One region of the Lysinibacillus sp. GW821-FHT14F06 genome, then DNA from elsewhere that is predicted to be linked to it. Evidence: riboswitches for the same ligand, from Rfam matches in the RefSeq annotation. Region 1 holds a riboswitch; the other holds the start of a gene.

What was found. Region 1 has a riboswitch for lysine ahead of AC1RNS_RS05610 (transporter substrate-binding domain-containing protein). Riboswitches for the same ligand answer to the same signal wherever they lie in the genome.
Positions count from the first base shown of each region.
Region 2: it holds a riboswitch for lysine, as region 1 does, so the genes downstream of both, AC1RNS_RS22215 (amino acid permease) here and AC1RNS_RS05610 (transporter substrate-binding domain-containing protein) in region 1, are expected to answer to the same signal.

Region 1 covers NZ_JBXAPF010000004.1:126,081-141,426, forward strand. Annotated here, with positions in the region: gene AC1RNS_RS05585 (diguanylate cyclase domain-containing protein) at 294-2,321, shown strand; gene AC1RNS_RS05590 (response regulator transcription factor) at 2,443-3,117, shown strand; gene AC1RNS_RS05595 (sensor histidine kinase) at 3,114-4,499, shown strand; gene AC1RNS_RS05600 (2-oxoglutarate dehydrogenase E1 component) at 4,732-7,554, shown strand; gene odhB (2-oxoglutarate dehydrogenase complex dihydrolipoyllysine-residue succinyltransferase) at 7,645-8,880, shown strand; lysine riboswitch at 9,277-9,463, shown strand; gene AC1RNS_RS05610 (transporter substrate-binding domain-containing protein) at 9,582-10,448, shown strand; gene AC1RNS_RS05615 (amino acid ABC transporter permease) at 10,638-11,363, shown strand; gene AC1RNS_RS05620 (amino acid ABC transporter ATP-binding protein) at 11,376-12,107, shown strand; gene AC1RNS_RS05625 (DUF6501 family protein) at 12,402-12,599, shown strand; gene AC1RNS_RS05630 (toxic anion resistance protein) at 12,666-13,730, opposite strand; gene AC1RNS_RS05635 (5-bromo-4-chloroindolyl phosphate hydrolysis family protein) at 13,727-14,377, opposite strand; gene AC1RNS_RS05640 (GGDEF domain-containing response regulator) at 14,827-15,346, shown strand, end outside.
Region 2 covers NZ_JBXAPF010000035.1:33,438-48,783, forward strand. Annotated here, with positions in the region: gene AC1RNS_RS22175 (InlB B-repeat-containing protein) at 1-967, opposite strand, end outside; gene AC1RNS_RS22180 (winged helix-turn-helix domain-containing protein) at 1,102-3,615, opposite strand; gene AC1RNS_RS22185 (winged helix-turn-helix domain-containing protein) at 3,643-6,192, opposite strand; gene AC1RNS_RS22190 (Nramp family divalent metal transporter) at 6,429-7,694, shown strand; gene AC1RNS_RS22195 (ABC transporter permease) at 7,768-8,457, opposite strand; gene AC1RNS_RS22200 (ABC transporter ATP-binding protein) at 8,450-9,373, opposite strand; gene AC1RNS_RS22205 (sensor histidine kinase) at 9,510-10,445, opposite strand; gene AC1RNS_RS22210 (response regulator transcription factor) at 10,450-11,142, opposite strand; gene AC1RNS_RS22215 (amino acid permease) at 11,327-12,790, opposite strand; lysine riboswitch at 12,874-13,050, opposite strand; gene AC1RNS_RS22220 (CynX/NimT family MFS transporter) at 13,230-14,438, shown strand; gene AC1RNS_RS22225 (hypothetical protein) at 14,502-15,044, opposite strand; gene AC1RNS_RS22230 (nitric oxide synthase oxygenase) at 15,293-15,346, opposite strand, start outside.

The sequences.
Region 1 (15,346 bases):
AAAAGTAAATTATGCTATAAATACTTAATTTTGTATGAAAAATTTTTAGGAATATTAAGTCTATCATATCAATTTTTACTAAAGTATAATAGTCTTCCTATTTCTTTTGCATTATTTAATTTCTTGAAAAGAGGTAAACTATCAAAAAATACCCTAAAAAGGATATAATAACTGTAATTCAAACGAAGTATTTCATTCAAAATATGTTATAATAGTATTATTGATTTTTTTGTATAAATAAACATTAATATAATAATTCTTTTTCAACTTTAACGACTTATGGGGGTGACAGCATGGAGTATCTTTTAAGCGAAGAATTATTTAATGAATTATTTATTGGCAAGGATTTTGTCTTTCTTATGAAAAAGGTAGGAGACGATTATCAATATATTCGCTTAAATCAAGCAGCTCAAGCTTTGTTATCAGATAAGGCGATTGGGAAAATGCTTTCTACCGTTACCTCAAGTCGCAATTTTTCAATAATTCAGGAATATTATTGTCAAGCCATTATGAAACATGCTCAAATCGATTATGTGGATTATGCTTATTATAAATCGGAGATTCGAAAATATGAGACATCTGTTCGTCCGCTTAAATACAAGGATGAGAACTATATTTTAGCCATCACAAAAGAGATTCTCTATGACCGTAATATTGAGGATAAGTTTTTATTTATGCGCTCAATGTTTGACCATGCCTTTTTCTCAACTGTCATTTTATCTGCAGAAGGGACTGTTTATGAAGTAAATTCGAGCTTCATGGAAGATTTCGGATTAGATAACGACGCGGTAAAACAGAAATTGCTTATTGATTTACCAATTGTCCCTAAAGATGAGATAAAAAATATTCAAACTTATCTACAAAGAGCAGCAATGGGCGAAAATATTGGAGAAAAACTTATCAAGCTTCATACATTGGAGAAAAAAGAGCGCATTTATTTAATATCTCTTTCTCCGGTGATGCAAGGAGATAATTCATTTGCGATTTTTCTTATTATGAAAGATTTCACACAATTTACGGAGCAAAAAGCAGAATTACGTTCAAAATCACATGGATTAGAAGTTTTTAAGGCTGCTTTGAACTCTGCAACAGCCATTGCAATATGGGATGTTGATGGCATAATAAATGAAGTAAATGATCTATTTTTAAATGCGTCAGGCTTCACGGCGGAGGAGCTTATTGGTCAACCTTATAAGTTAATCGAACCTAGTTACCATACTGAGGATTTATTGCATCTAATTAATAAAACGCTTGGAGCGGGGAATATCTGGCGAGGTGAGCTGTGCTACCGTACAAAATATCATGCAGATTATTGGGTAGAAGCAGCGATTGTTCCGTTAAAAAATGAATTTGGCAAGACAGAGCAATATTTATCCATTAACTATGATATTACGGACAAGAAAAGAATGTTAACGGAATTAAAAAATATTGAACGCACATTCCGTCTTATAACTGAAAATACAAATGACTTAATCATTATAACTAACGAGGATGGTATTATTATTTATGCTTCGCCGTCCTATAGGATTTTCTTAGGCTATGAAAATGTAGATTTACAGGGTCAGTTTTACAGTGATATTGTCGACGAGGAAAGTAAAATGGCATGGCAAACATTTTTAAATAATTATTCTGGACAAACGGATACACAATTTGAGCTATTACTCAAGGCAAAGGATGGTACACCTGTTTGGACAGAAGGAAACGTAACCGTTGTGCATGATCCTGAACGTGAAAAAGTTTCTCAAATTATGATGGTATCTCGTGAAATTACGCATCGAAAAGAGCGGGAGAACGATTTATTATATTTAGCCTACCATGATACGTTAACACAACTGCCCAATCGACGTTATTTATTAAAGGAGTTTCCAAAGTTACTAGCAGAAGCTCAAAATGCGAATAATTGTTTGGCGATGCTTTATATTGATGGGGATGATTTTAAGGATGTAAATGATAAATATGGTCATGACACCGGCGATGACTTTATCCAAAAGTTTGGGCAAGTTCTAATCAACTCTGTCAGAAGTCATGATTTAGTGATTCGTATTGGCGGCGATGAATTTATTGTCATACTTACGGGATTAACCAAAGAAAATGAAAAGCGGAAGGCACAAATGATGCATATTATTCAGCGCATTCGAGATGAACTAAAAAAAGGTTGGATTATCGAAAATAATTACTTTGCTCCGACTGCTTCGATAGGTGTAGCGTATTACCCCGATCATGGGAAAAATTTAGACGAATTACTAGATTTAGCGGATCAAGCTCTCTATAAAGCGAAGGAATTTGGAAAAAATAAACTTTATATTACGGAAGCTCATTGAAAAAAGTCTGTACAAACAAGTATTTGCTTGTGGTACAGACTTTTTATTTGATGTTATGCTATAACAGTGTTAAGAAGGAGACACCTCCTTATAAGTGATTATGGAATAGAAGGTGAAAGTAATGCCTAAAAAAATACTTTTAGTAGAAGATGAAAAGCATATCGCTCGCTTTGTAGAACTGGAATTAAAGCATGAGGGCTATGAAGTCTTGGTTGCTTTTGATGGTCGTGAAGGACTCGCCTATGCTGCATCTGAAAATTTTGATGTTCTCTTATTAGATGTAATGCTTCCAGGTATCAATGGCATTGAAATATGTCGCAGGGTACGCACACAGTCAAATGTACCGATTATTTTGTTAACTGCGCGAGATGCAGTGATGGACCGCGTAGCGGGCTTAGATGCAGGAGCCGATGACTATATTGTCAAACCTTTTGCCATTGAAGAGCTACTAGCTAGAATTCGAACGATATTACGTCGTGCTATGCCAGAGGAAAAAAATAGTGGGACATTACAATTCCGTGATATTGAAATCGATTTGGCTGCTTATGAAGTCTATGTTCAAGGAATAAAGCTGGATTTAACAAAAACAGAATTTGATTTACTGAAGCTTTTAATTGAACATAAAAACAAAGTTTGTACAAGAGAGCTTATTCTAACTTCTGTCTGGGGATATGATACAGATATTGAGACAAATGTGGTTGATGTATATATCAGACATTTGCGAACAAAACTACCAGGTGAGATGAATGCCTATATAGAAACCGTACGTGGGGTTGGGTATGTGATGCGTGAATGAAATCATTGAAAAAACACCTAGTGAATCAAACATTACAAAGAAAATGGATGCTCACATCAAGTGCTGTTATCTTCTTTAGCTATGCAATTATATGTATGGTTGTTTATATTTCCTTACATACATGGCTTTTAAATGATGAGGAAAGTAAAGTTACACGCACAAGCTATGATTTAGTATCTTTTTTAGAGTCGCAAGGACCAAATCTTACAATACAGCAAATTCAACAAAACACGGGACTTTTAAATTCCATTGTAGATCGTGATCAAACTGTCCGACTATTTAATATGGATAATATTGAGATATTTAGTATTAATGATACTACTCCAGCTGCACCGCTGACAACTTTACGTGAAATTAATGAGATGACGATTGATAAAAAAGATGTCTTTGTCATCAATGAACCGATTCGACTCGGCTTCTTCCAGGGATATATCCAGGTGATTCATCCATTGTCAGGGTTCCAATCATTAATGCATTATTTATTGACAGCCATGCTAATAGCTGGACTAGGAGCATTAGTGCTGTCTGTTTCGATTGGCTATTATTTAGCCAACTATTTGATGAAACCACTGCAAGAATTACGATCTTCTATGAAAATGGTGATGGATAAGGGATTTAACGAGCCAATAAAATTAACTTACACGTCTCATGATGAAATAGGTGATCTATTAAAAATGTATAATGCGATGATGAATGAGCTGCAAATTTCATTTACCCAGCAGCAACAATTTGTTGCAGATGCATCCCATGAGCTGCGAACACCTATTCAGGCTATTGAAGGGCATCTCTCATTGTTGAAAAGATGGGGAAAGAATGATCCAGAAATTCTTGAGGAATCTATTAATACATCATTAACAGAAATTGCACGGATGCGTAAAATGATTGAGGAATTATTAGAGCTTGCACGTCGGGAAGAAAAAGACAGTAGGAGTGAGGCTAATGCGGTAGAAGTGATTGAAAGTGTAATGGAGGAAATGGAGCATCTTCATCCAGAAGCACGAATTATGCTGTCTAAAAATGAAGAAATTGGTCTATTATTTATAACAGAAAATGCGCTTAGTCAAATTGTTCGTAATCTAGTAGAGAACGCTATTCGTTATTGTGAAAAAATACCGGAGATTCAAATCTCTCTTTCAACCGCTGGAAATGAGGTGCTTTTAAAAATAGAAGATAATGGAATTGGGATAGCGCAGGAAAATATACCTTTTATTTTCGATCGATTTTATCGGATTGATGAAGCTAGAAATCGTCAAAAAGGAGGTACAGGCTTAGGTCTTAGTATCACAAAAATGTTACTTGAAAAATATAATGGTTCTGTGGAAGTCAAGAGCGAGATCAATATTGGAACCGTTTTCTTCATTAAATTCCCGCTAAAATATTAAGGAAAATTCACGCTTTATTAAATTATTTTAGCCTTTGCGAAAAAAATTGCTTAATTTCCTAAAAAGAGTTGTATTTTTTGTGAAGAGTAGTAAGATTGAGATGGAAAAAACGTTCTTTAATATATGGATAAGTTGTGTCAAACATCCTTTAAAAGAACGGAAAAATATTATATAATTAATTGTAATTTAATTAATGGAACTGCCGAAAGGCAAAATTTGGAGGTCATTTTTCATGTCGAACAACGTTACAACTGTAAGTTCTCCATGGTCAGCTTTCTCTGGTCCTAACCTAGGATATGTGATGGAGCAATACGACTTATTCTTACAGTCTCCTGAAGAAGTAGAACCGGAGTTAGTATTATTATTCCAACAATTTGGTGCACCAGTAGTAGTAGAAGGTGAAGTGGCGGTAGCTAATAGCACAGCGGCTCCTGCTGGCGATTACAAAAAAGTATTAGCAGCTGTGAAATTAGCAGATGCAATCCGTACGCAAGGTCATTTAGCAGCAGATATTTACCCTTTGAAAAACCGTGAACTACAAACAGCTCAAATTGAAGAAAGCGCGTTCAATCTAAGCGCTGCAGATTTAGCTGAAATTCCTGCAGCTATCTTCTTCAAAGATGTGCCAGCAAACGTGAAAAATGGTAAGGATGCAATTGATTACTTAAAATCTGTTTATACAGATAAAGTGGCATTTGAATATAATCACGTCGTAGCAACAGAAGAACGTGATTGGATTCAAGCTCAAATTGAAGCAGGTTCATTTAAACAAGCATTATCTTCTGATGAGAAAAAAGCATTATTAGATCGCTTAACACGTGTTGAAAATTTTGAGAAGTTTATTCATAAAACTTTCGTTGGTCAAAAGCGTTTCTCTGGTGAAGGTTTAGATACTCAAATCGTTTTATTTGATGAAATTTTAAAAACAGCAGAAGCTAATAGCGTAGAAAAAGTGCGTATTGGCATGGCACACCGTGGTCGTTTAAATGTATTAACACATATTTTAAACAAACCGTATGACATGATGTTCTCTGATTTTGCACATGTTTCCAACGAATTATTTTTGCCTGAGGATGGCCGACTTGATATTACGAAAGGTTGGACAGGTGATGTAAAATACCATATGGGTGCTTCTTACAATCGTGAATCTGGTATGAATGTTAAACTCGCTTACAACCCTTCACACTTAGAAGTTGGAAATCCAGTTGTTTTAGGTTCTGCTCGTGCGGCTCAAGATGATACGTCTAAGCCAGGGCAAGCAATTCATAACCGTACAAAAGGATTAGGTATCCTTGTACACGGCGACGCTGCATTCCCAGGTCAAGGAATTGTAACAGAGGTACTTAACTTTGCGAAAACAGAAGGGTTCACAACTGGAGGTACAATTCACATCATTGCTAACAATATGATTGGATTTACAACTGAGCAGCAAGATTCTCGTTCATCTGTGTATTCTTCAGACCCAGCAAAAGGCTATGAAGTACCAGTTGTCCATGTGAATGCAGATAGTCCTGAGGCTGTATCATTAGTTGGTCGTTTTGCAGCCAGCTACCGTCAAAAATTCGGTAAAGATATTGTCGTTGACTTAATTGGTTACCGTCGTCATGGTCACAATGAAACAGATGATCCAACTGTAACAAACCCTGAGACATATAAATTAGTAGCTAAACATGAAACTGTTCGTGCTTTATATGGCGCACAATTAGTAGCAGAGGGAGTTGTTTCTGCAGATGATGTAGCAGCATTAGATACAGCAATTTATGCAGAAATGCAAGCTTCTTATGATCATGTTAAAGAAATGGCTGCTAAAGATGAGCACAAACATTTAGAAATGCCAGAAGAATTAAAAATAGAGTTCCCACAAATTGATACAGCAGTTGGTGCGGAACGTCTAGAAAAAATAAATGAAGAGCTTTTAGTGTTTGAAGAGAATTTCGAGCCACAGAAAAAACTTGGTAAGATTTTAGAAAAACGTCGTGAATCATTTGCTTCTGCAAAAATTGACTGGGGTCATGCTGAAACATTAGCTTATGCTACAATCATTCAAGATGGCACACCAGTTCGTTTTACAGGACAGGATGCACAACGTGGTACGTTCTCACAACGTCACTTAGTGTTACACGATAAAAACAATGGTAATGTATTTACACCACTTCACCATATTTCAGGTGCAAATGCATCATTCACAGTACACAACTCTCCACTTACAGAAGCTGGGGTAGTAGGCTTTGAATATGGGTATAATTTAGAAAATGGTAATATATTGTCGGTTTGGGAAGCTCAATTCGGTGATTTTGCTAACATGGCACAAGTTATGTTCGATAACTTTATTTCAGGTGCACGTGCTAAATGGGGTCAAAAATCCGGTTTAGTAATTCTTTTACCACATGGTTATGAAGGTCAAGGTCCAGAGCACTCTTCAAGCCGTATGGAACGTTATTTACAAATGTCAGCAGAAAATAACTGGTTCGTAGCAAACTGTTCAAACGCAGGTAACTACTACCACTTATTACGTCGTCAAGCAGCATTGTTAGGTACTGAAGGCGTTCGTCCACTTGTGGTAGTATCACCTAAGTACTTACTTCGTCACCCATTAGCTGCAGCGAATGCTGAGCAATTAGCAAATGGTTCATTCCAAGAAGTAATTGAACAACCAGGTCTAGGGGCAAAATCAGACGCAGTAGAGCGCATTGTACTAGGTACAGGTAAAGTCATGATTGATATAGCTGATCACGTAAAAGATGGTGAAGGCTTCGATCACTTACACATTATTCGTGTAGAACAACTTTACCCATTCCCAAAAGAGCAAGTTGCTGGTATTATTGCTAAGTATCCGAATGTTAAAGAAGTAGTATGGGTACAGGAAGAACCGAAAAACCAAGGTACATGGAATTATGCATTAGAAACATTATATGAACTTTCAGAAGGTAAAAAGCTTCGTTATGTAGGTCGTCCTGCAATGAGCTCAACTTCAGAAGGTGATGCTGATTCTCATAAAGCTGCTCAAGCCGCAGTTGTAGAAGAAGCGGTTGCTGAGCCTGTTAAGGTTAAATAATCACATATTAATTTTTGAAGCCGGGCTGCTTGCTTAGGCGGGTGGCCCTTCTATGTGCATTATGCACGTTAATTAAAGGAGGAAATGAAAGTGGCTGAAATTAAAGTCCCTGAATTAGCAGAATCGATTACAGAAGGAAGTATCGCACAGTGGGTAAAAAAAGTGGGCGATCGCGTTGAGAAAGGTGAATTCATCGTTGAACTTGAAACAGATAAAGTAAACGCTGAAATCATTTCAGAAGAAGCAGGTGTCTTAACTCAGATTTTAGCTGAGGAAGGCGATACTGTACTTGTTGGTCAAGTTATCGCAGTTGTAGAAGCAGGCGAAGGTGCAGCAGCAACGCCAGCTCCGGCAGCACCAGCTGAAGCAACACCAGCGCAAGCTGCACCTGCCCCAGTTGCAGTAGTTCCTGTTGTGGAAGAAACTTCTGGTGAGCGTGTAATAGCATCTCCAGCAGCACGTAAACTTGCTCGCGAAAAAGGTATTGATCTTGCTGCTGTATCTCCAGTAGACCCACAAGGTCGTGTACGTGTCCAAGACGTGGCAGCTCATGGGACAGCTCCAGTAGCAGCACCACAAGTAGCACAAGCTCCAGTAGCACCAAAAGCGGTAGCAGCTGTAGATGAATCACGTGTAACTGTAGAAAAAATGAGTCGCCGTCGCCAAACAATTGCGAAACGTTTACTTGAAGTAAAACAATCTACTGCAATGTTAACTACATTTAACGAAGTTGATATGACGAATGTTATGGCTTTACGTTCTCGTAAAAAAGACCAATTCTTCGAGTCTACAGGCTCTAAACTTGGTTTCATGTCATTCTTCACAAAAGCAGTAGTAGCGGCACTTAAAAAATACCCATATGTAAACGCACAAATCGTTGGTGATGAAATTCACTTAAACAACTTCTTTGATATCGGCGTAGCTGTATCTACAGAAGAAGGTTTAGTCGTGCCAGTTGTACGTGACGCTGACCGTAAAAACTTTGCTGAAATTGAAGATTCAATTGCAGACCTAGCGAAAAAAGCTCGTGACAAAAAATTAGGTTTAGCAGATCTTCAAGGTGGCTCATTCACAATTACAAACGGTGGAGTTTTCGGCTCATTAATGTCTACGCCTATCATGAATGGTACACAAGCTGCTATCCTAGGCATGCACTCTATCAAAAAACGTCCTGTTGAAGTAAATGGTGAAGTAGAAATTCGCCCAATGATGTATCTAGCTCTTTCTTATGACCACCGTATTATCGATGGTAAAGATTCTGTAGGCTTCCTTAAAACAGTTAAAGAATTACTTGAAAACCCAGAAGATTTATTATTAAATTCTTAATTTCCAAAGCCCTGCGATTTGCAGGGCTTTTTCTTTTGTATGGAGGATAGAAAGTGGAAGAGACGGATAGAACGGCCGAATTTCCTGATAGAAAAACCAAAGTGAGAGAGGGAATCCTCAAAGTGATAGATAGAAACATCGTAGGGATAAAAACCATTGTGCTTATAAGTTACTTTTAGATTACTATTATTGCTGTTAATAGTAATCATTTGTGATTTTTTTCACTGAAGCTTCAATATATTTACTAACTATGCAAAAGTAAATAATGGATTTAAGATAGATAAAACCCTAATATTGTCATTAATCAGAAAAATGATAAAATTATCTTGACGAATAAGTTAGTTTTATAGTAGTATCTAATTATCAATTAAATAAACAAACCTCACATTCATTCTGTTGTGAGGTAGAGGCGCGGTATTTATTAGTTCATTGTTGAGTAAAAGCAAGCGAAGACGCAATGGAGAAGGAAATATCGCCGAAGTATAAAAGGAGCTCGTACTTTTATACTGGGTCTGCAGTGAATAAGTGCAGGACTGTCCTAGTAATTTGCTTTCCACATTTACTAGGTTGTGCTATCTCAGAAACATGGAAATTATAGTGAGGATTTGGGCAACTGTCAATTAAAGGTAAGACCTAAGTTCAAAGCTTAGGTCTTTTTTAGTACAGTTGTCTTATTTTTTTACAGAAAAGGGGAGTTTTTCATGAAAAGAAAATGGTTGTTAGTAATGATCTCTATCATGACGGCAATTGTGCTAGCTGCTTGTGGTGCTGGCGACAATAAGGATTCGGGTAAGTCTGGAGATGCTGGTGCTGATACAGGTGGATCAGAAGATGGCGGGCAATTCCGTATTGGGATGGAAGCAGGTTATCCTCCTTTCAACTGGACACAGCAAAATGATGAAAATGGCGCAGTGAAAATTGCAGATAATGCTGAGTATGCAGGTGGCTATGATGTACAAATGGCGAAAAAAATTGCTGAGGGTTTAGGCAAAGAATTAGTGATTGTAAAAATGGAATGGGATGGTTTAGTGCCAGCACTTCAATCCAATAAAATTGATGCTATTATTGCGGGGATGTCTCCTACTGAAGAACGTAAGCAGACGATTGATTTTACTGAAAACTATTATACTTCTGATTTTGTAATGGTTATTAAAAAAGGTAGTAAATATGAAAAAGCAAAATCAATCCAGGATTTCTCTGGTGCTAAAATTACTTCACAATTAAACACTTCAAACTACAATGTAATTGACCAAATCAAAGATGTACAAAAGCAAACGGCTATGGAGAACTTCCCAACAATGCGTGTAGCTTTAGAGGCAGGCAAAATTGATGGCTATGTAGCAGAACGTCCTGAAGGTATTTCAGCAGCAGCAGCTAATGATAAATTCACATATGTAGCGTTTGAAAAAGGCTTTGATACAGATCCTTCTAACACATCCATCGCAGTTGGTTTACGTAAAAATGATGCAAATCTTGACAAAATCAATGAAATTTTAAAAGGAATTTCAGAAGATGATCGTCAAACAATCATGGAAGAAGCGATTCAGCAACAACCAGCAGCACAATAACAAGAATGCACGGACTATTCGCTAGTCCGTGCAATGTCATTTCATCATTATTCAAGTAGAACCTCTCTGAATAATGATAATGTCTTAGCTAAACATTTCATAAATTGGTAGAACAAGCGTGTTTATTATGGTAGTTAGCTAGGATCATAAAGAAGAAACAAGCAACACAACGTTGTTAGGAGGAACATCATGAGTCTTGAGTGGATTATCTCTATTGTAGAGAACAACTGGCAAATGTTTTTACGAGGTGCGTATTATACCTTATTGATTTCGAGTATTAGTACAATTATTGGTGCATTTATCGGATTTTTCATCGGGATTATGCATACCATTCCGGTTCGTAAAAAAGGTGTAAAGTTCTACAGTTTAAAGCTGATTAATTTTATACTAACATGCTATGTTGAATTTTTCCGTGGTACACCAATGATTGTACAAGCAATGGTAGTCTTTTACGGATTAGATATAGCATTTGGTATTGACATGCATTTTATTACAGCAGGTATTTTAGTAGTTTCTCTAAACACAGGTGCTTATATGGCCGAAATTGTGCGTGGTGGAATTGTTTCTATTGATAAAGGTCAATATGAGGCAGCTTCAGCCATCGGTATGAATCATTTCCAAATCATGCTGCATGTTGTATTACCACAGGTTGCACGAAATGTTTTACCTGCAACAGGGAACCAATTAATAATGAATATTAAGGATACTGCTGTTTTAAATGTTATCGGTGTAACGGAATTATTCTTCCAAACAAAATCAATTGCAGGGAATAACTTCCGCTACTTTGAATCATTCTTTGTAGCTTGTGTTCTTTACTTTATTATGACATTTACGGCATCACGAATTTTACTATATGTTGAAAAACGACTTGATGGACCAGATGCCTATCAAAAAGAACAGAAAGAAGCGATATAGGGGGACGCACAAATGACAGTCATTAAAATCAAGCATTTAAGTAAATCATTTGGTCGTAACCAAGTGTTAAAGGATGTCAATTTTCAAGTAGAGAAGGGGGAGGTAGTTTGCTTAATCGGCTCCTCTGGATCTGGTAAATCAACATTACTTCGTTGCATCAATTTATTGGAAACGCCAAGCGGTGGACAGATTATCTACAAAGGTGAAAATATTCTGGATGACAAACATAACATTCAAAAATATCGTACACATTTAGGTATGGTTTTCCAGCAGTTTAATTTATTTAACAACCATAATGTATTGAACAATTGTACAGTTGGTCAAATAAAAGTATTAAAGCGTTCAAAATCAGAAGCTGAAAAAACAGCTTTAGAATATTTAAAAATTGTTGGTATGGATCAATATGTAAATGCGAAGCCAAGACAGCTATCTGGCGGACAAAAACAGCGTGTGGCTATCGCGCGTGCACTATCGATGAGTCCAGATGTAATGCTGTTTGATGAGCCGACATCTGCGCTCGATCCAGAAATGGTAGGGGAAGTATTAAAGGTTATGCGTCAGCTTGCAGATGCAGGAAATACGATGTTAATCGTGACACATGAAATGGAGTTTGCAAAAGAAGTAGCAGATCGGGTCGTATTTATGGATAAAGGCGTAATTGTAGAAGAGGGACCACCTTCTCAGGTTTTAGTAACACCTCAGCATGAAAGAACGAAAGAATTTTTAAAGCGTACTTTAAAATAAAGTTCATATAGGAATGAAAAAAGGTGAGTCCAATAATTGGGCTCACTTATTTTCTAGAATTCCATTCTGCATATAAAATAAAGCAAATTGCAAATGCTACGGCAATGATAAAAAACCATTGCGGTACACCACCAAAGCTCATATTAACACCTCAAAGTAAAAATTAATGATAAAGACGGTTGTTTATCAAGAAAATATGGTCTTCTATGGTTTTTTTCTCCACAAAAGATCTAAAATATTATAAAATAAGCAGTAGACATTAGCTTCATGCTAGTAAAGAGAGGTAGAGAGATTATGTTACACTTAAAATGGAAAGATGCGCCAACACTTCGCACAGTTACATGCAAGCATACAAATGCATCTAAATATTTAGTATCCAATGTATTGACGGTTGGAAAAAATTATGAAGTTAAAAATGAAACAGAAGAGTTCATCTTTATAATCGATAATACTGGTAATATTGGTGGCTACTATAAAGACTATTTTGAATAAGTTTCACAAGAGTAGGGTGGTTCAGGGGATTTCTGAACCACCCTTTGTTTCATGAAATAGATGGAACTAGTCTTTCTTATAACCCTTTAATTCAGCGACATCCTGTAGATGCTGTTTTTCTTGCTCTGTAGCTGTATGAAGAGCAAAGACATCCTGAATAGCCGTTTTGAGCTCTTGCTGGGTTTCTCTAAATTTTGAAACTTGCTGTTCGAAAGAGGGGCTCGTAAAGCGATCGTGTGTACGAGACAAACGTTCCTCTAGCTGTGCATAGTGTTGATCCATATTCATCGATAACATCATGGCCAGCTGATTTTTCCAAAGCGGTATAAGGGTAACAATTGAAAATTCAATTTTTTCTGCAAGTGTTTGGTTTGCTTGCTGAATCATACGTATTTGGGGTGCAGTTTGCAAGGCAACTTGTTGTGAAACTTGTAAGTCATAAATCCGTTGATCTAGACGCTCGATTTGAGCGGCTAAGTCATTAAGCTGTTGGACTGCAAGAGGTTGCTTCGCTGCCTGTACACTTTGTACCTTTGTCGGTAGTTCTGTCTCAATAGCTTGCTGCTTTTTCATTTGCCCTGCAGCAATCGCAGTGGCAAGCTCCTCAAAAAATCCTCTATTATGTGAGTAAAGATCCTCAAGCATCTCTACATCTTTTATGAGTTGAATCTGTGCACGCTCTAGCTGTACACCAATACGTTCGACCTGGATACTGATTCGTTCAAACTCTGTTAATGTTTGCTTAATTGGGCGTTCCGTTTTACTAAACATTTTTTTGATGAAAGATTGCTTTTTCGGCTCTAAGGCGTTAGGATCTACACGATCTAATGTTTGCATTAACGAATCTAGCATTTGTCCAATTTTGGTTACATCCTTCTGCTTCACCTGTGCAAGCATGCGATCAGCGAAGTGAGAAAGTGATCGTTGTGAATCTTGCCCTAAGGATAGTACAGATTCAAAATTTGCCAAATCAATTTGACTGGCATATAGAAGTGCACGACTTTGTGCAAGAGGCGATAGCGTTTCATACGTCGCCATCGCCTCGTTATTTGTTGTTTCTAAATAAGTATGTACAAGGGGAGAAAGCCCTTGTATCGTATTAAGCTGAAATGCATGATCATTTGCCGTCACTTATCATCGCCTCGCCACTCCAATTGTTCTCTTCTTCTATTATTGGAACGATTCGCGAATTCGATTTCCATTTGAAGGTGATCGATATCATTGGAAAGCGCATCCTTTAAATCAATCTGAATCGTATCATTTAAATCTGTCAATGTTTCCCTCGTTTTAGATAAAGTAATTTGAATTTCTGAATCCTTTACAGGCTGTTTCGATAGCATTGTGTATTTTTCCGTTAATTCTACAGCTGAAGGTAGATGTGCATAAAAAAATTGCTCTACATTATAAAATTTTCGGGGATCTGTCTTGACAATTTTTACAATATTTTTCGAAATACGCGTCATTTCAAGTAATTGCTTAAATGCTGCGACAGAACGTACACGTAAGTAGTTTTGGCTCAATGTTTGAATCTGTTTATTTGCTGTTATAATTTGGGTTTCAATATGTTTATATTCTTCTTTTGTTATACCTGTTAATTGCATAACTTTCTTCTTCTGTCTATGTTTCAGCAACGCTGTACTCGTCGCGTAAGTTCCAGCAAAAAATAAACTACCAAGGAAGTATCCTGGATTTGCCACAATTGCTGAGATAGAAACAGTTGTTAGAGAAATAAAGAAGCTAGCGGTATGTCTAGTGAAAAACTGTTTGACACTAAGCATTGTTTCTTCCTCCTTGCTTTTCAATACGTCTATCTTCTTATACGAAATAATCGACACAAAGTTTCATCAAAAAAATAAACCTTACATAAATTTTACTGCTAATTGTTAATTTTCTCAATGATAATACTTAGAATGAGTGAAATCTTCTTCTACTTTTAATCATTCAAGAAAAGGTATTTAGTCTAACGATATCCACGACACAATATTATTTATCATTAAATGATTTGCATTACTATAGTTTTATCTTTTTCCATTTTTCTTGTGTCTATTTTTTTCTTATTAATTTATAGCTTTTTTATTAATAATGTTTTTTTGAAAAATAAAAAAATGATAATAGATCCCTTTGTACTATGTCTTTAATACTAAAAAATGTTCAAAAATATTCAATGGATTTTTTAAAATAGTAAGTTATACTTATGTAGAGTAAATATTGATAGGGGAGATAATTTATGGTAACAGAAAAATATCATCAAATGATTTATAATCGGATACATGAGAATTTTCAAAAATGGGATAAGTATGATTTTATTTTAGAAAAAGAATTATATACATTTTTACATAATCTAAAAGGGACAGCTGGTTCTATTGGATTAGATGAACTTACTATTATTGCTAGTGAAAAATTAGAAATGTTAAATGAAACTAGTGAGAAAAATTGGTCTAAAAATGATTGGCAGGCATATCTAGTGCCGATTATTGAAGGTATTAAATTTTACGAAACTAATATTTTGGAGCTTGGCGAAGAAATAGAATTTAACGCTACCCATAATTGCTATGAACAAGATTTTATATTAATTATAGATGATGATATTGTGTTCATTTCTTATATGAAAAATGTTTTAGAGAAAAAAGGCTACTCTGTTATGGTAGCCCACAATGGTAAACGTGGAATGGAACTAATTTATGAATTGCAGCCTTCTATCGTATTTTTAGACATTATGTTGCCTGATACTAGTGGTTTTTCTATTT
Region 2 (15,346 bases), on a different contig from region 1:
GCAGTTCAAATAAATGATTGTATTGACTTGCATATGCTTGAGCCGTTGATGCATTATGACCATATATAGTTAAATCTATTGGATTAGCCTTAAAAGCATCTTCTAAAAGAATGGTAGTATCTGATAATACTTTTACTTTTATAAGCTGGTTATCAGTAAAAGCATTATCTTCAACAGTAATGACATTCTTAGGGATTTCCAAACTACTTAGCCTATTCTCACCAAATGCCCATCTGCCAATATTCGTCACACTATTAGGAATTTCTATACTAGTAAGTTGATTATCAAGAAACACACCTTCCGTTAAGCTTGTTATGCTTAATGGAATTGAAACATTCAGAAGTTGGTTTGTGGCAAATGCATATGGTCCTATGCTTGTGACACTAGGAGGAATCTCTAAAGAGGTAAGTTGATTTTCCGAAAACGCCATTTCTCCTAAAGTCTCCAAAGTTGCTGGTAGCTCTATGCTTGTTAATTGATTCCCTGTAAATGCGTAATCACTAATTATTTTAAGCCTATTTGGTAACTTTACAGTAGAAAGCTCATTGTCTAAAAATGCATATAGGCCAATTTGTGTCACATTATCCGGTATTTCTATATTGGTAAGTTTATTCATAAAGAATACACCTTCACCGATACTTGTGAGATTATTGGATAGTTCTACATCTGTTAATTGATTCTCTGCAAATGCAAGATCCCCAATCCGTGTGACGCTGTCTGGTATAACTACTTGTGTCAGACCTTTTTCACCAAAAGCTGCCATACCTATTGCTGTTACTACCTTGCCCCCTAGCTCGTTAGGTATGATTATTGTCGTATCCGTACCAATGTAATCTTTAATCGTCACTGTCCCATCCTTATTATTTGTCCAGACATAATCAGCTGCATTCGCATGAGCAGGTAAAGGGTTTACTATAAAAATAAAATAGATAGTTGTAAAGAGTAGTCCAATCTGTAGACTTTTCATTTAAATCCTCCTTTCATATAGCAAAAGATATATCTTCATGATAAAGAGTTACTTTTTTTAAAACTATTGAGCAATGTTAATAGATTGCTCAACAAGAAAAAATCCGCTATCAAAAAGGATAGCGGATCGTTTTATTAGGGCTGTTTTAATAATATTGCCTGTGCTCTATTTTTAACACCTAGCTTGCTGTAAATTGCTGAAAGATAGACCCGTACGGTACCTTCAGATAAAAATAATTGCTCGGCTATTTCCTTATTAGAGGCACCTGCTGAAAGGAGTGAAAAAATTTCTTGTTCACGGGCGGATAGAGTCTCTAATGCAGATACTTGCTCATGTTTGTTAGCACATTCTAGCAATCGATAGACATAGCTAATAGAGACCTCCTCATCCCATTCGCCTTTAGAAGCTTTCTGTCGAACATCAACGTAGTTTCCTAATAGGGAACAGATATTGCACTCATCCAAAAAGGTTCTTGTATAGTTATAAGGCTCGGCGAATTTTAAAGCTTGATGTAATGCCAACAATGCCTCTTCTGTTTGTCCTAGCTCTGCCAAGCATAAGGCTGATAAGATTATTGCTTCAATAAGAGTGGATAGCTGCCCTTGTTGCTCTGCCTGTAATTGCACCTGTATAATAAGTTGCTGCGCTTCTAGGAGGTGCCCCTTCATAAATAAATATCTAGCTTTTACGAGCGAATAGAATGGAGAATTCATATCGGCATTATCTTTTATTTTGGCTAGCTCCTGTTCTGCTTGGTCAATATTATTTTCGCGTAAATATAAAAGTACCTTCATCACTCTTATTGTATTCATCCAATGATGTTCACTTACATTCTCTATTGCATGATCTAACACGGCCTGCGCCACTATATGCTGATTTTCTAAAGCAGCGATTTTACTTTTTAAAATGTACATGGGCACTAATAATCCTGCATCTCGGAATCGATGACCAGAACTTAAAGCCTCCTCTAATTCTATTGATAGCTCATCAAAGTGATTCCATTCATATAATTTTTCTGCACGCATTCCATAGCTATAACCAGTCATACTTAAATCCTTAAATTCACCTGTTCTAAATTTTGCAAAAAAGGACATCGCCTGTTCATCTGAAAGCAGCTTTCCTTTGGAACCTATATTCGTTCGAAACAGAACATGTTCTTTTTGGTTGTATTGTATAAAAATGGCGTCCCATTTTGATCCTATAGGTTTTCTCTCCAACCTTTGCCGAATATATTGTGCACCTTTTGCAAGATCTCCATTTTTCATCACGGAAACATAGGCTTTCACACCTAAAAAATCATCTACAGCAGATGCATATGCGGCTTTATCCATCCACTGATTCATCTCATGCTTTTGTTCCAGCTCAAGCAAAATCTGGGATGCATCATCTAGATTGTGTAATGCAGCAAGTGTATAGGCGTACATAACCATCAATTCTGGATGTACTTCATATCCATTCGTCAATAAAATATTAATCCAATTTATATAAGATGTTGAATGCCCACAGGAAAGAAACATTACAATATGTTCATGAATCCATTGCTCAGCATAGGTAAATAACCCACCACTTAACGCAAGCTCTATGGCTGATAAAAAATTCCTATTCCGGTATAGTGCCACAGCAGCTTTTTCATATAAATTAAAAATCTCAATCTGAGAAAGTCGATAATTCAATTCTTGACGCAATGTTTCCCTTAACAAATTATGGTATCGATAAACCTGTTCTTCCGTTTCAACTCTACTAATAAATAACCCTTGTTTTTCAAGCTCTAACAAAATTTGTTGAGCATTAGTTTGATTCGTTAAAACATTACATATATCAGGAGTTAATTGTTCCAAAAGAGAGGTATACAGAAGAAATGTTTGGAGAGCAGAAGCAAGTTTGGTAAAAACCTCTTTCATTAAATATTGCGCTGCATAAGAATTACTTTCTCTAAATGGTTCGTCACCAACATTTTGGAATCTTGCTAATTGCAGGCCTGTAGCCCAGCCCTCTGTTACATTAAAAACTCTTTGTAACTCCTTAGAATCCAATTGTATATTTACTTTTTTATAAAATTCCTTCATTTCTTCGTACGTAAAAAGTAGATGCTCTACACCAATTTCAAGCAAGCTGTGGTTTAATCTCCATTTTGCAACAGGTAATGAAATAGTCGATCTACTTGCCATGTAAATAAAGCAGTGTTCCGGTAAGAAATCAATAAGGCGAATCATAGTTTGATGAATAGCTGCATTGTAAATATGATGATAATCATCAATCATGATGTGAATCTTCTCAGTAGATAGTGATATTTCATTTAATAGAGAATCTACTAAATATTCTAGTGGTAACTGTGGTTGAGCATGTAGTATAGAATTAATTCGGGCTGTTGCTTCTGGCTGTAAGAAATGACCAATAGAATGAATTAAATACTTCCAATAACGAATCGGATCATTATCTGTTTGGTCAACTGTATACCAAGCAACTGTTGAATCAAGTTGATGAAACCAGCTACTTAACAAAGTCGTTTTTCCATATCCTGCTGGCGCCTGCACTACAATAAGCTTCGAAGCAGCCTGCTGAAAAATGGCTGTTAAACGATCTCTTGCAATAATTTGCTCGTTTATTTTAGGTATAGTTGTTTTTGAGGCTAATAAAATATTTGGCATCTTTTAACCTCCTTCTTCTTTTCAGCTTTAATAGCCTAACCATTGTTTAGCCCATAGAATTGCCTTCATGCGAGATTTCACGCCTATCTTACTGTAAATCTCTGTCAAATAAACACGAATGGTTCCCTCTGTAAGGTGTAATCGCTGAGCTATCTCATTATTAGAAGCACCTTCTGCGAGTAATTGTAAAACATCCTTTTCTCTGGAGGTAAAATTATCCAAAAATTCATAAACTAAGTTGTTTTTCTGTAATAATTTATTTACATATGCTAGTGGTACTGAATTAAATATATTTCGTTTATTATGCTGACGTATACGCCAGTATTTATGAAGCAATGGTAATATGACCTCTTCTTCTAAAAATGTACGACAATAACCATACAAAGCACCCTGTTCAAGGGTATCGTGTAAAATGGTTAAAGCAGACTCCTCTTTTTCCAGCTCAAAATGACAAGCAGCTTCTAGTAATCCCGCTTCAATAAACGTCACAACCTGCTTTTCTTGAATTGCTCCCTCTTTCAATCGAATAGCAATTTGCAACGCTTCCTCTATTTGATTTTTAGCATATAATATTCTACCCTGAACTAATAAATAAAATGGATTTCTTGATGCAATTCGATAATTGATAAAATCAGTCACTTTAAAAAACTCTCGCTGTGCATATGAAATATTCCCTTCCGACAAATAAGCTTGTGCTTTCATAATGTGCAGTACACCAATCCAATAAGGCTTATCCGTTTCTTTCATAGCTTTTATCAGCAATAAATGTGCATCTTCAAATTGTTTTTTTGTAATATAAATACGAGCCTTTAAAAGGTACATGGGTATAAATAAACCTGGATCTTGAAAACGTAAACCATATTGTAAGGCTATCTCCAACTCCTTGGTAGCTCGATCTAGATCATTTATTTCATACAATATTTCTGCCATTAGCCCATAGGTAACACCGGTTATATTTCGTTCCTTTATTTCACTTTCACACAACACATGAATAAGTGCATCCAGCTTTTCGATAGGTAAAAATTTACCCTTTGAGCCTGCAATAGTACGCAAAATTCTTGGCTCAAATTGATTATATTTTAATGAAATATGATAGAGAGATGACTTTTCCTTTCTCACATTTACTCGCGTTTGTAGACCTTCTTTAGCTTTTTCAAGATCTCCATCCTTCATATAGGTAACATAGGCATTAATAATTTCGAAGATTTTTGATACAGCAATAAACTTAAAGCCATCCATCCATTTAGATGCATCTTGTCTAAAAAGCAGTTCCTCAATGATTTCATTAGCCTTCTCTATTTCATGCATAGAAAACAATGTAGTGATATATAGCACAAGCATATTAATGTCTACAGGATACTGAGCATCTCTTAAGATCTGTATCCATTGTCCAAATGCTAATGTATGTCCTTCAGCAAATATTTCTACCAAATATTTCTGAATCCACTCATGCGCAAGCTCATATAATTCACCATTTAGGGCAAGTTCAATTGCAGCTGCATAATCTCCTCTATCACATAAATTTGTGGCTGCTTCGAAATATATAGAATTAATCATCTCGTATGAATACTGCCTTTTGAGTTCATACTGTAGCGCATACCTAAATAGAGTATGATAACGATAAATGGGCGGATGTAACTGTAAGCGTTCAATAAACACACCCTTTCTATCTAAATCCACAAGGGTGGCTAAACCTTCTGATTCATTTGTTATAGTTATGCAAATACTCGGCTGTAAATGATTTAGTATGGACGTTCGAATTAGAAAATCCTGTATAGAAGAAGGCAATGAACTAAGAATCTCTTGCATAAAAAATTCATGGATATATGGAGTAGCCTTCGCTAATATATCCTTGCTGCTAAGATTATCTATAACATCACCTGTTGATAGTTTGATTAGCTGGATACCTGCTACCCAACCTTCAGTTATCTTTAGCAAAGGCTTTAAAACGCCAACCTGCTCATCATTAGAAAAAGACTTGAAATAAAAATATTGCAGCTCCTCTAAATCAAAACATAATTGACCGATTCCCACTTCGAGCATCCAGCCTTTAACACGCCAATCTGCTAGTGGTAATTCTAAATCAGTTCGAGTCGTAATATATATTCGTACATTGGCTGGTAAATACTCGATTAAGCGGATGAAGATCTGATGAATTTGAGGATGTTGGATTACTTGAAAATTATCAAAAACAATATGAATATTTTCTTTACATGCATCCATTTCATTTAACAGTGTATCTACTACTGTCTCAAAAGAGGTGATTTCATCTAGTAAATTGCTTAATTTCTGTTCTAAATCCTTTAATGTGCTTAAAGCTAAAGTATGTATTAAATATTTTAAAAATCGTATAGGCTCATTATCATTTCGATCAATAGTGAACCATGCTACAGATTCATCTATATGCCCAAGCCATTGACATAGAAGTGTTGTCTTTCCATATCCCGCAGGTGCTCGAATAATGGTTAACTTTTTCATTCGGTTGTTAGCGAGAATCGTAAATAATTTCTTTCTCTCGATAGCATTTGGTACTGTACGTGGGATTGTTACTTTAGATTTTACCCATACCATATCCATCCTTTTAACCCCCTTCTTCTTATTCTTTAGTTCGATAAATTTTTAAATTTTCCTGCTAGTTGTTTTTTCCACTTCCTTACTTCGTTATCACTTCTTTTAAATAGCGCATACTTATATTATAAAAGTTGAGGCAAACCACTTCACATTTTTTAAGCCTAGCGTTAGAATACTATTATCTGATTTTCCTATAGGAAACTTTATTTCGTTTACGATATTTTTTGAAACGAGGGAACAATATGGTTTACAAACAAGTCACAAAATCGTCGGCTGAGGCGGTTTTAGATGGAGATATAAAAGGCTGGCGACGCTTCTTGCCATTTCTTGGTCCTGCCTTCATTGCAGCCGTTGCCTATATTGATCCTGGCAATTTTGCCACTAATATTACTGCGGGCTCGCAATATGGTTACTTACTACTTTGGGTTATAGCGTTTTCCAATTTAATGGCGGTGTTAATTCAATCCTTATCTGCAAAGCTTGGGATTGCGACAGGAAAAAATCTACCAGAGGTGGCACGGGAGCATTTTTCAAAAAAAACATCCATTTTTCTATGGATTCAGGCAGAACTAGTCATCATTGCTACTGATCTTGCCGAATTTATAGGTGCAGCATTAGGTCTTTATTTGCTATTTGATATTCCTATGCTTCCAGCAGCATTAATTACAGCCGTTGGTTCATTTGCTATTTTAGAACTTCAAAGAAGAGGATTCAGAGCCTTTGAGGCAGGTATTTCTGGCATGGTTTTAATTGTCGTACTAGCATTTGCCTTCCAGACATTTTTAGCACAGCCAGATTGGGGCGAGGTAACACTTGGCATGTTCACGCCACATTTTGATGGGGTAGACTCCTTAATACTAGCTACAGGTATTTTAGGAGCAACTGTTATGCCTCATGCTATTTACTTACATTCTTCGTTAACACAAAGTCGTATTATTGGTCGTAATGAAAATGAAAAAAGACGCATTTTCCGCTTTGAATTTATTGATATTATTATCGCCATGATTATTGCTGGAGCAATCAACATGAGTATGCTCATTATTGCCGCAGCAGTATTTCACACACAAGGCGTGATCGTGGAAGATTTAGATGTAGCTTACAATGGATTAAAGGATGCTCTCGGTCCAATGGCAGCCGTTTCCTTTGGTCTTGGCTTACTCATCGCAGGGCTAGCCAGTTCCTCTGTAGGGACTTTAGCGGGTGATGTAGTTATGCAAGGTTTCATCCGTAGAAAAATACCACTTTATTTACGTAGAGCGATTACTATGCTACCTCCACTAGTAATCATTGCCTCTGGTGTCAATGCAACCTATGCTCTAGTTCTTAGTCAGGTTGTCTTATCCTTTGGTATTGCATTCGCTCTTGTCCCTCTTGTTATGTTTACAAGTAAACGGGACATCATGGGGAGCCTAGTCAACCATCGTATTACAACCATTTTAGGTTGGTTTGTCGTTGTCATTGTCGTTGCTTTAAATATTTATTTATTGTGGGAAACGATATTTGGATAAAAAAATGCCAGACGCAAAGATTATAGCGTCTGGCTTTTACGTTATGGGTGGTCCTAGACTTTCAGTGCGATTCTTAAATATCCATCTTCTCAATTTTTCGAAACGATGCATAGGCCACGCTTATACCGATAATTGCTAAAGCAATTGGTATAAAAATAATATCATTTAAAGAGAAGTTTCCTGTATTAGATGATACAACTGATACAATGAAAATAGATGAGATAATGGTTATTGGAATGGAGTATTTTCTCATTCCAAAGTACAATGGTATTAATGCAATACATGATGCTGCAATTGCATTCATTATAACAACAGGAATTCGTTGTATTATTAAAGAAATCGTTAAGGTATCTGAAAGCAAATGGAAATTACTACTGATGACACAAAAAACCGCTGTCACAAAAACATTTGATACAATAATTGCACTAAAGGTAAAAAGAACAATAATAGCCAACTTTGAAGCAATTAATTTCTTCCTATTTATTGGATACATAAATGCTAAAGTGATTGTTTTATATTTAAATTCTCCAATAATAAGTTTGGCAATTAATGCACTAGCAAAGATAATAAATACCGCTCTTACAGTTGAATCTATAAGACTAAGTACAGTCTGATAATTTTCAAAGCCAGGATCTCCTTCTATTTTTGTGATAAATAAAAGCATAAACATAATCCCTATTATCACAAAATTTGCGATGATAGCTCGTTTTATATAGGAGCCCATATGAAATTTTTTCATCTCTAGACGCATTAAGTTAAGCACTAACTACACCTCCATTGATCAACTTTAAGAAATAATCCTCTAATGAGCTTGATTTTTTACTAATCCCCTCAATTTCAATATCATGTTCAATCAATGTTTTAGATAGTAGCTTTTGTGAAGCTGTCGTATCATATATACGAATACAATTGTCGTCTATTAATTTGAAATTAGTAATATTTAATGTACTTTCTATAATAAAGGCAGCCTTTTTCCCATTATTAACAATCACTTCAATATAATCTACCTGACTACGATTAACAGCATCCATTGATACTTCCGTGATTAATCTTCCATTCTTAATAACGCCTATTGTATCAGCTAGTTGTTCAATTTCCCCTAAGATGTGGCTAGAAACAATAAGTGTAATGCCATACTCTTTACAAAGCATTTTGAATAACTCTCGTATTTCTTTAATGCCCACTGGATCTAGTCCGTTAATCGGCTCGTCTAAAATAAGTAATTCCGGCTTCGTAATAATGGCCCGTGCAATGCCCAATCGCTGTTTCATTCCTAGAGAAAAGTCTTTAACACGCTTCTCCTCTGTATTTGTTAGTTTCACTAGATCGAGAACATGACTAATTTCTTTCTTATCATAATAGCCCATATATTCGCAGTGTAATTCTAGGGTTTCCTTTGCTGTCAAATCTTCATAGAAAATTGGATATTCAATAATCGTCCCCAACCTTTTTAGCACTTCGTATGATCGGTCTGTTAATTTTTCACCAAAGATCTCAATATCTCCGCTCGTTGGCTTTGTTAGGTTCGTTAGCATTTTCATAACAGTTGTCTTTCCGGCACCATTGGGACCTAAAAAGCCATAAATCTCTCCCTTCCTCACATGCATATTGACAGCAGAAACCACTTCTTTTCCGTCAAACACTTTGGTAAGTTGATTTGTTTTCACAATATATGTCATGTTAATCTCTCCCTCAAATGTAGCTAAATTTATTATAAAAAATGAAGCTCTCTAATTTATTAATTGATTCTTACAAATTTCTTAAGTACAGAAGAAAGACCTGTAAAGCATTTAAAGCTCTACAAGCCCTCTATTTTTAGTACATCATTCTTTTTAACGTTATTGTAAAGATTGTCTTTTCGTATGGGATACTGGAAAGCTGAATAGAGCCATCCATTATTTCTACAAGACGTTTGGTAATCGTTAAGCCAAGACCACTGCCCTGAAAGGATTTATTTCTGGAATCTTCAAGCGTATACATTCTTTCAAAGACATTATCAATATGATATTCATCTATTCCCTTACCTCTATCCCATACATCAATATGAATACTTTTATCATCATTTCTTACGGACATTCCAATCACATTGCCTCCTGCCCCATAAGCAATAGCATTTGACAATAAATTATTCAAAGCCCTATCTAATGCCTCTTCATTACCTAACGCATATATTGGTGTCTCTGGTATTTCAATCTCTATCTCTAACCCCATGGATGTAACCATATCGTAAAATGATAAAATATTTTTCCGACAAATTTCACTTATATTGATTTTTGTCATTGGATAATCGGTATCTCCAGCCTCCAACTTGGCTAGGTCAAAAAATGTATGGATAATTTTTAATACTTCCAATGTCTTCGAATGGACACCAGTTACTAATCGCTGCCTCTCCTCCACACTAATTGAGTGATTAAGCTGTAGCATTTCAGTATAGCCTAGGACAACGGTTAATGGCGTTTTAAGATCATGCGAAATATTCGCCAGCATCTTTTTCATAGAGCTTTCCATTTTCCGATGTGTTGCCAGCACTTTTTGATTGTGATCCAACAATGCATTCAACACAATCAGTAGCTGCTGTATTTCTTGATTAGCTGTCGGTACTAAAATTTTTTCACTTGTTTCTTCGTTAATGACTGCTTGCAGTTTTCTGTGCATGTACCGAATAGTAGCGCCTTGTTGTTTTTTTGCTTTCACTTGAAACATAATAATTCCTATGAGTAATACAATAATCAATAATAGAAATATAATCATCTGCTTATCCTTCAAATTTATAGCCAATTCCCCAAAGCGTTTTAATATACTGAGGGTTGGATGGATCGTCTTCCATTTTTTCACGTAATCTTCTTATATGTACATTAATAATATTGTCATCTCCATAGTATGCGTCATTCCAAATTAATTGATAAATTTGCTGTTTTGTAAATACTCGATTACGGTTTGTCACGAATAGTTTTAAGATGGCAAATTCCTTTGATGTAAGCTTTACTTGTTGTCCGCTCTTCTCTACGGAAAAGTTAACAAGATCGATTAATAGGTTATCTATCTCTAATATGTCTTTCTTATCCTCTACTTGATTGGCGTATTTTGTTGCTCTTCGAATAGCAGCCTTGACACGTGCTGAAAATTCCAACATTGAAAATGGCTTTGCAATATAATCATCTGCACCTAATCCTAGCCCTAATGCTTTATCTACATCGCTATCCTTCGCAGACATAATGATAATTGGCAGTGATGCCTGCTCTCGTATTATCTTTAAAACTTCTAATCCATTTAGTTTCGGTATCATAATATCTAAAATCACTAAATCAAAGGGTTTATTTAAACAATTTTGTAATGCCTCTTCTCCATTCACTGCTGAAGTAACAAGGAATCCCTCCATTGTTAAATAACTTTCTACCATTTCCCTAATGGCTTCATCATCTTCTACTAGTAAAATACGTTTTTGCACCTTTATGTACCTCTCTTTAAGTTTAATCTATATGATATTACTGTCACTACTTAAAAAAACACGATATTAAGGTCGAAGCAATTATATATAATTTACCATAAATCATTTTTTTCGTTTATCATTTTAAAAAATATAAAAGCTGTCCCATAACCATCATTCAATGGCTTATAGAACAGCTCTATTTTTAATCCTCTACTCTTAAATCGCATTCTTTTAGCGGAAGCATTTTTGTTTTATATTTGATTTTGTATCCAAACCATAGCAGTAAAAACAGTGGGATACCAATATAAGAAACGAGTATTCCATACCAATCAATTTTATCCCCCATAAAGGCCGTATAATTTTGTCCAATAACAACAATCATACAAACCGTAAAGGCGAAAAGCGGACCAAAAGGATATAGCCTTGCTTTATATGGCAGCAATTGCTGATTCAAGCCCTGCGCTTCGAAAGCCCGGCGGAATCGATAATGACTAAATGCAATGCCAAGCCAAGCTATGAAACCAGACATTCCAGAGGCATTTAAAAGCCAAATATAGACAACCCCATCACCAAAAAATGATGCTAAAAATGCAAGGCAGCCTACAGCTAATGTCACTATTAAGGCATAGATTGGAATACCACGACGGCTTAATTTGGTGAAAAATTTTGGTGCATGTCCGTCTACTGCTAATTGCCATAGCATACGGGATGATGCATATAGTCCTGAATTTCCAGCTGATAGCATGGCTGTTAAAATAATGGCATTCATTAAGGAAGCTGCAAAGGCAATGCCTAAGCGATCAAACACTAGTGTAAATGGCGATACAGCGATATCTTCTGATAGTAAACGCTCATCTGTGAATGGAATCAACATGCCTATCGCACCAATCGCTAAAATATAAAACAATAGAATACGCCAGAACACCGATTTTACTGCTTTCGGAATATTTTTTCCAGGGTCATCCGTTTCACCAGCTGTAATCCCAAGAAGCTCTGTTCCTTGGAATGAAAATCCTGCTGCAAGGAAAATACCAAATGTAGCAAGGAAACCCCCATGAAACGGTCCATCACTAATAAAGAAATTTGTAAAGCCTACAGGTGCCTGTCCACCTAAAATACCAAAAATCATTAATAAGCTGATAATAATGAACACAATCACAGTTACCACCTTAATCATGGCAAACCAATATTCACTTTCCCCATAGCTTTTTACAGATAATAAATTAAAGGTTAATACAACAGCAATAAATAATACTGTCCATAATGCAGATGAGCTATCTGGGAACCAATATTTCATAATTAATGATACAGCCGCAATTTCAGCAGCAATCGTGATTGCCCAGTTATACCAATAGTTCCAGCCCAATGCAAAGCCCAAAGCTGGGTCAACAAATTTCGTAGCATACGTACTAAATGAGCCTGAAGATGGCATATAGGCTGCCATTTCCCCTAAGCTTGTCATTAAAAAGTACACCATAACACCGATTAGGGCATAGGCTAGTAATGCACCACCAGGACCTGCCTGTGCAATAGCACCGCCACTGGCTAAAAATAGCCCTGTACCAATTGTACCACCTAAAGAAATCATTGTAATATGACGGCTTTTTAATTCTTTTTTCAGCTTCGGCACTTTATGACCGAGCTGATTCACTTTTATTTCACTCACGATATAGCTTCCTTCCTAATATAAGAGGCAAAAAAATACCATCACATGAACGCTGTGATGGCTAAGTTAATCCTCAGTTTTTTCTAAATGATAGCTCAACACGTTGTTCAAACGTGACAGTTCTGTTCCTTTCGGAGACAGCCCCAGCATGAGGTTTTCAAGTCCCCTCACACTTCGGCAGTATTTCCTTTCAGCTAATCTCGTCAATGCTTGTCATTTCCATTAGCATACTCATAAATACCGCGACCTCTACCTCAATACAAACATGAGGCATATAATTATTAAATTTATGATGTGTACAATTTTAACATAAGACATTTTACATTTCAATACGATGAGTAAAGTTCCATATTTTATGAATATTCTACTATTTCAAATAATGTGATAAAGTAATATAGTGGTTCAATTATAATTGAATGTAAACAAGGGGGGATTAATTTTGACAACAAATGAAGATTCCACTAGTTATCCTAGCCGGAAAATTAGCTGGAGGGGAGCTACTTTATTATTAGTCATCGGCGTTATTTGTATTGCCTCAACATTACGAATGCCATTAACAGTTGTGGGACCTATTATTTCTTTTATACGAGAAGATTTAGGTATATCAAATGTATTAGCTGGATTTCTAACTACGATTCCACTACTAGCTTTTGCGGTTATATCGCCATTTGCACCAGTTGTTGCACGTAAATTAGGTCTTGAACTAACATTATTTTTGTCAACTATTCTTTTAGCATTAGGGATTGTACTGCGCTCTCTAGGAACAACAAGTTTGCTCGTGTTTGGAACTATGCTAATTGGTGTTGCTATAGCATTTGGAAATGTACTTATTCCAGGATTACTTAAATTAAAATTTCCTTATCACGTAGGTTTACTTATGGCCTTTTTTACAATGTCCATGAATTTAACAGCTGGACTCGGTGCTGGAATTAGCTACCCTATTGCCCAATCATCTCTTGGCTGGCAAGGAGCTCTGGCTATTGCACTTATTTTAGTTGTGTTAACCATTTTAATTTGGATTCCACAATTAAAGTTTAATAAGCCTGAGCCCGCTGTTAAGAAAACGAAAGAACGTATACCTTTATGGAAATCCCCTGTTACCTGGGCAGTAACAGGTGCTATGGGATTACAATCATTATTATTTTATACAACTGCAGCATGGATTCCTGAAATTTACATATCACAAGGTTTAGCTGCTGATCGTGCAGGCTGGATGTTCTCCATCATGCAATTTTCACAAGTTCCAATGGCTTTAGCTGTGCCAATTATCGCTAGTAAAATGACGTCTCAGCGACCCCTTGTATTAATGTTTACAGCATTTTATTTAGTAGGCTTTGTTGGCGTTGTTATGGAGTGGACAAGCCTTGGGGTGCTTTGGATGATTCTATTAGGCTTAGCAGGCGGAGCTTCATTTGCCTTAGCCATGATGTTCTTCACACTCCGCACTCGCACAGCCTTTGAAGCAGCTGATTTATCAGGCTTTGCACAATCACTAGGCTATTTATTTGCTGCAATTGGTCCTATTCTTTTTGGCTACCTGCATGATTTATTTGGTGGCTGGAATATTGCAGGTTGGCTCTTTGTCGTTGTAACTGCAATACTCTTTTTATGTTCATTTAGAGCCTCTAAAGATGAATATGTCCATTAAATAAAAGCAGATGGGAAAACTAGTCTTGTTTCCCATCTGCTTAATTTCTGTTCCCATACTTTTTTATTTATCAGATTGTGTACGATGCTGTTTTAGTAAGGTTAGCAGTTCATCAAGATCTTCCGCTGCTTCTTTGTTATGAGCATTGATAGCAGTAAAAATAGGAAGAGCCTCTTGTAGGAGTAAATGACTAAAATAATAATAACCTAAAAAAGCTTGCTGCTCATAACCCCTTGGCGTTTCCTCCTCCCACTCCAGCTCATCATCCTCCTCGTCTGCTGTCCATAAATATTTGACATCTAGTAGCTCCTGCATAGTTTGAACAGTATGTGCTGAGTCTAGATAATCCTCAGTAATCGCTTGAGCTACAGCTAAATAAAGCTCTATTTCTTGTAATGAAATATCCTCCGTATTTTTGCTAGCAAGCTTTTTTAAAAGGATAAGCAAAACCCATGGCGTTACCTGCCATAGTGTACCTTGATGCTCAATTAATTCAGCAAGCTGTTGATATTGCTCCTGTTCAATCAGCTGTGGGATAGCCGCTCCTCTACCAAAAGGTGTCGTCAATTGTTGCCATGGAATATTCGGGATATGCTGGTTCAACATATTGGATTACTCCTCTCCTAAAAACAAGATAGATTTAGTGTAAATGGGATTATTGCGATTGTATATAGGTACTAAGAGAGGCATTTTAGAACAGTATTTTATTGATAAACATGCATCATTGCTGATACTTTTGACTGCATGAATAATATGGGAAACTAAAAGAGGCCATAGTTGTGGATAGTGGAATTAATGGAGATCTCCGTAAAACCCTTCAGGAGCTGTTGGGATATTAAACAGCTCCTTTACAGTTAATAGCATGGCTTTTGATAAAAATAATTTGGTGTATGATAAATATTTATATA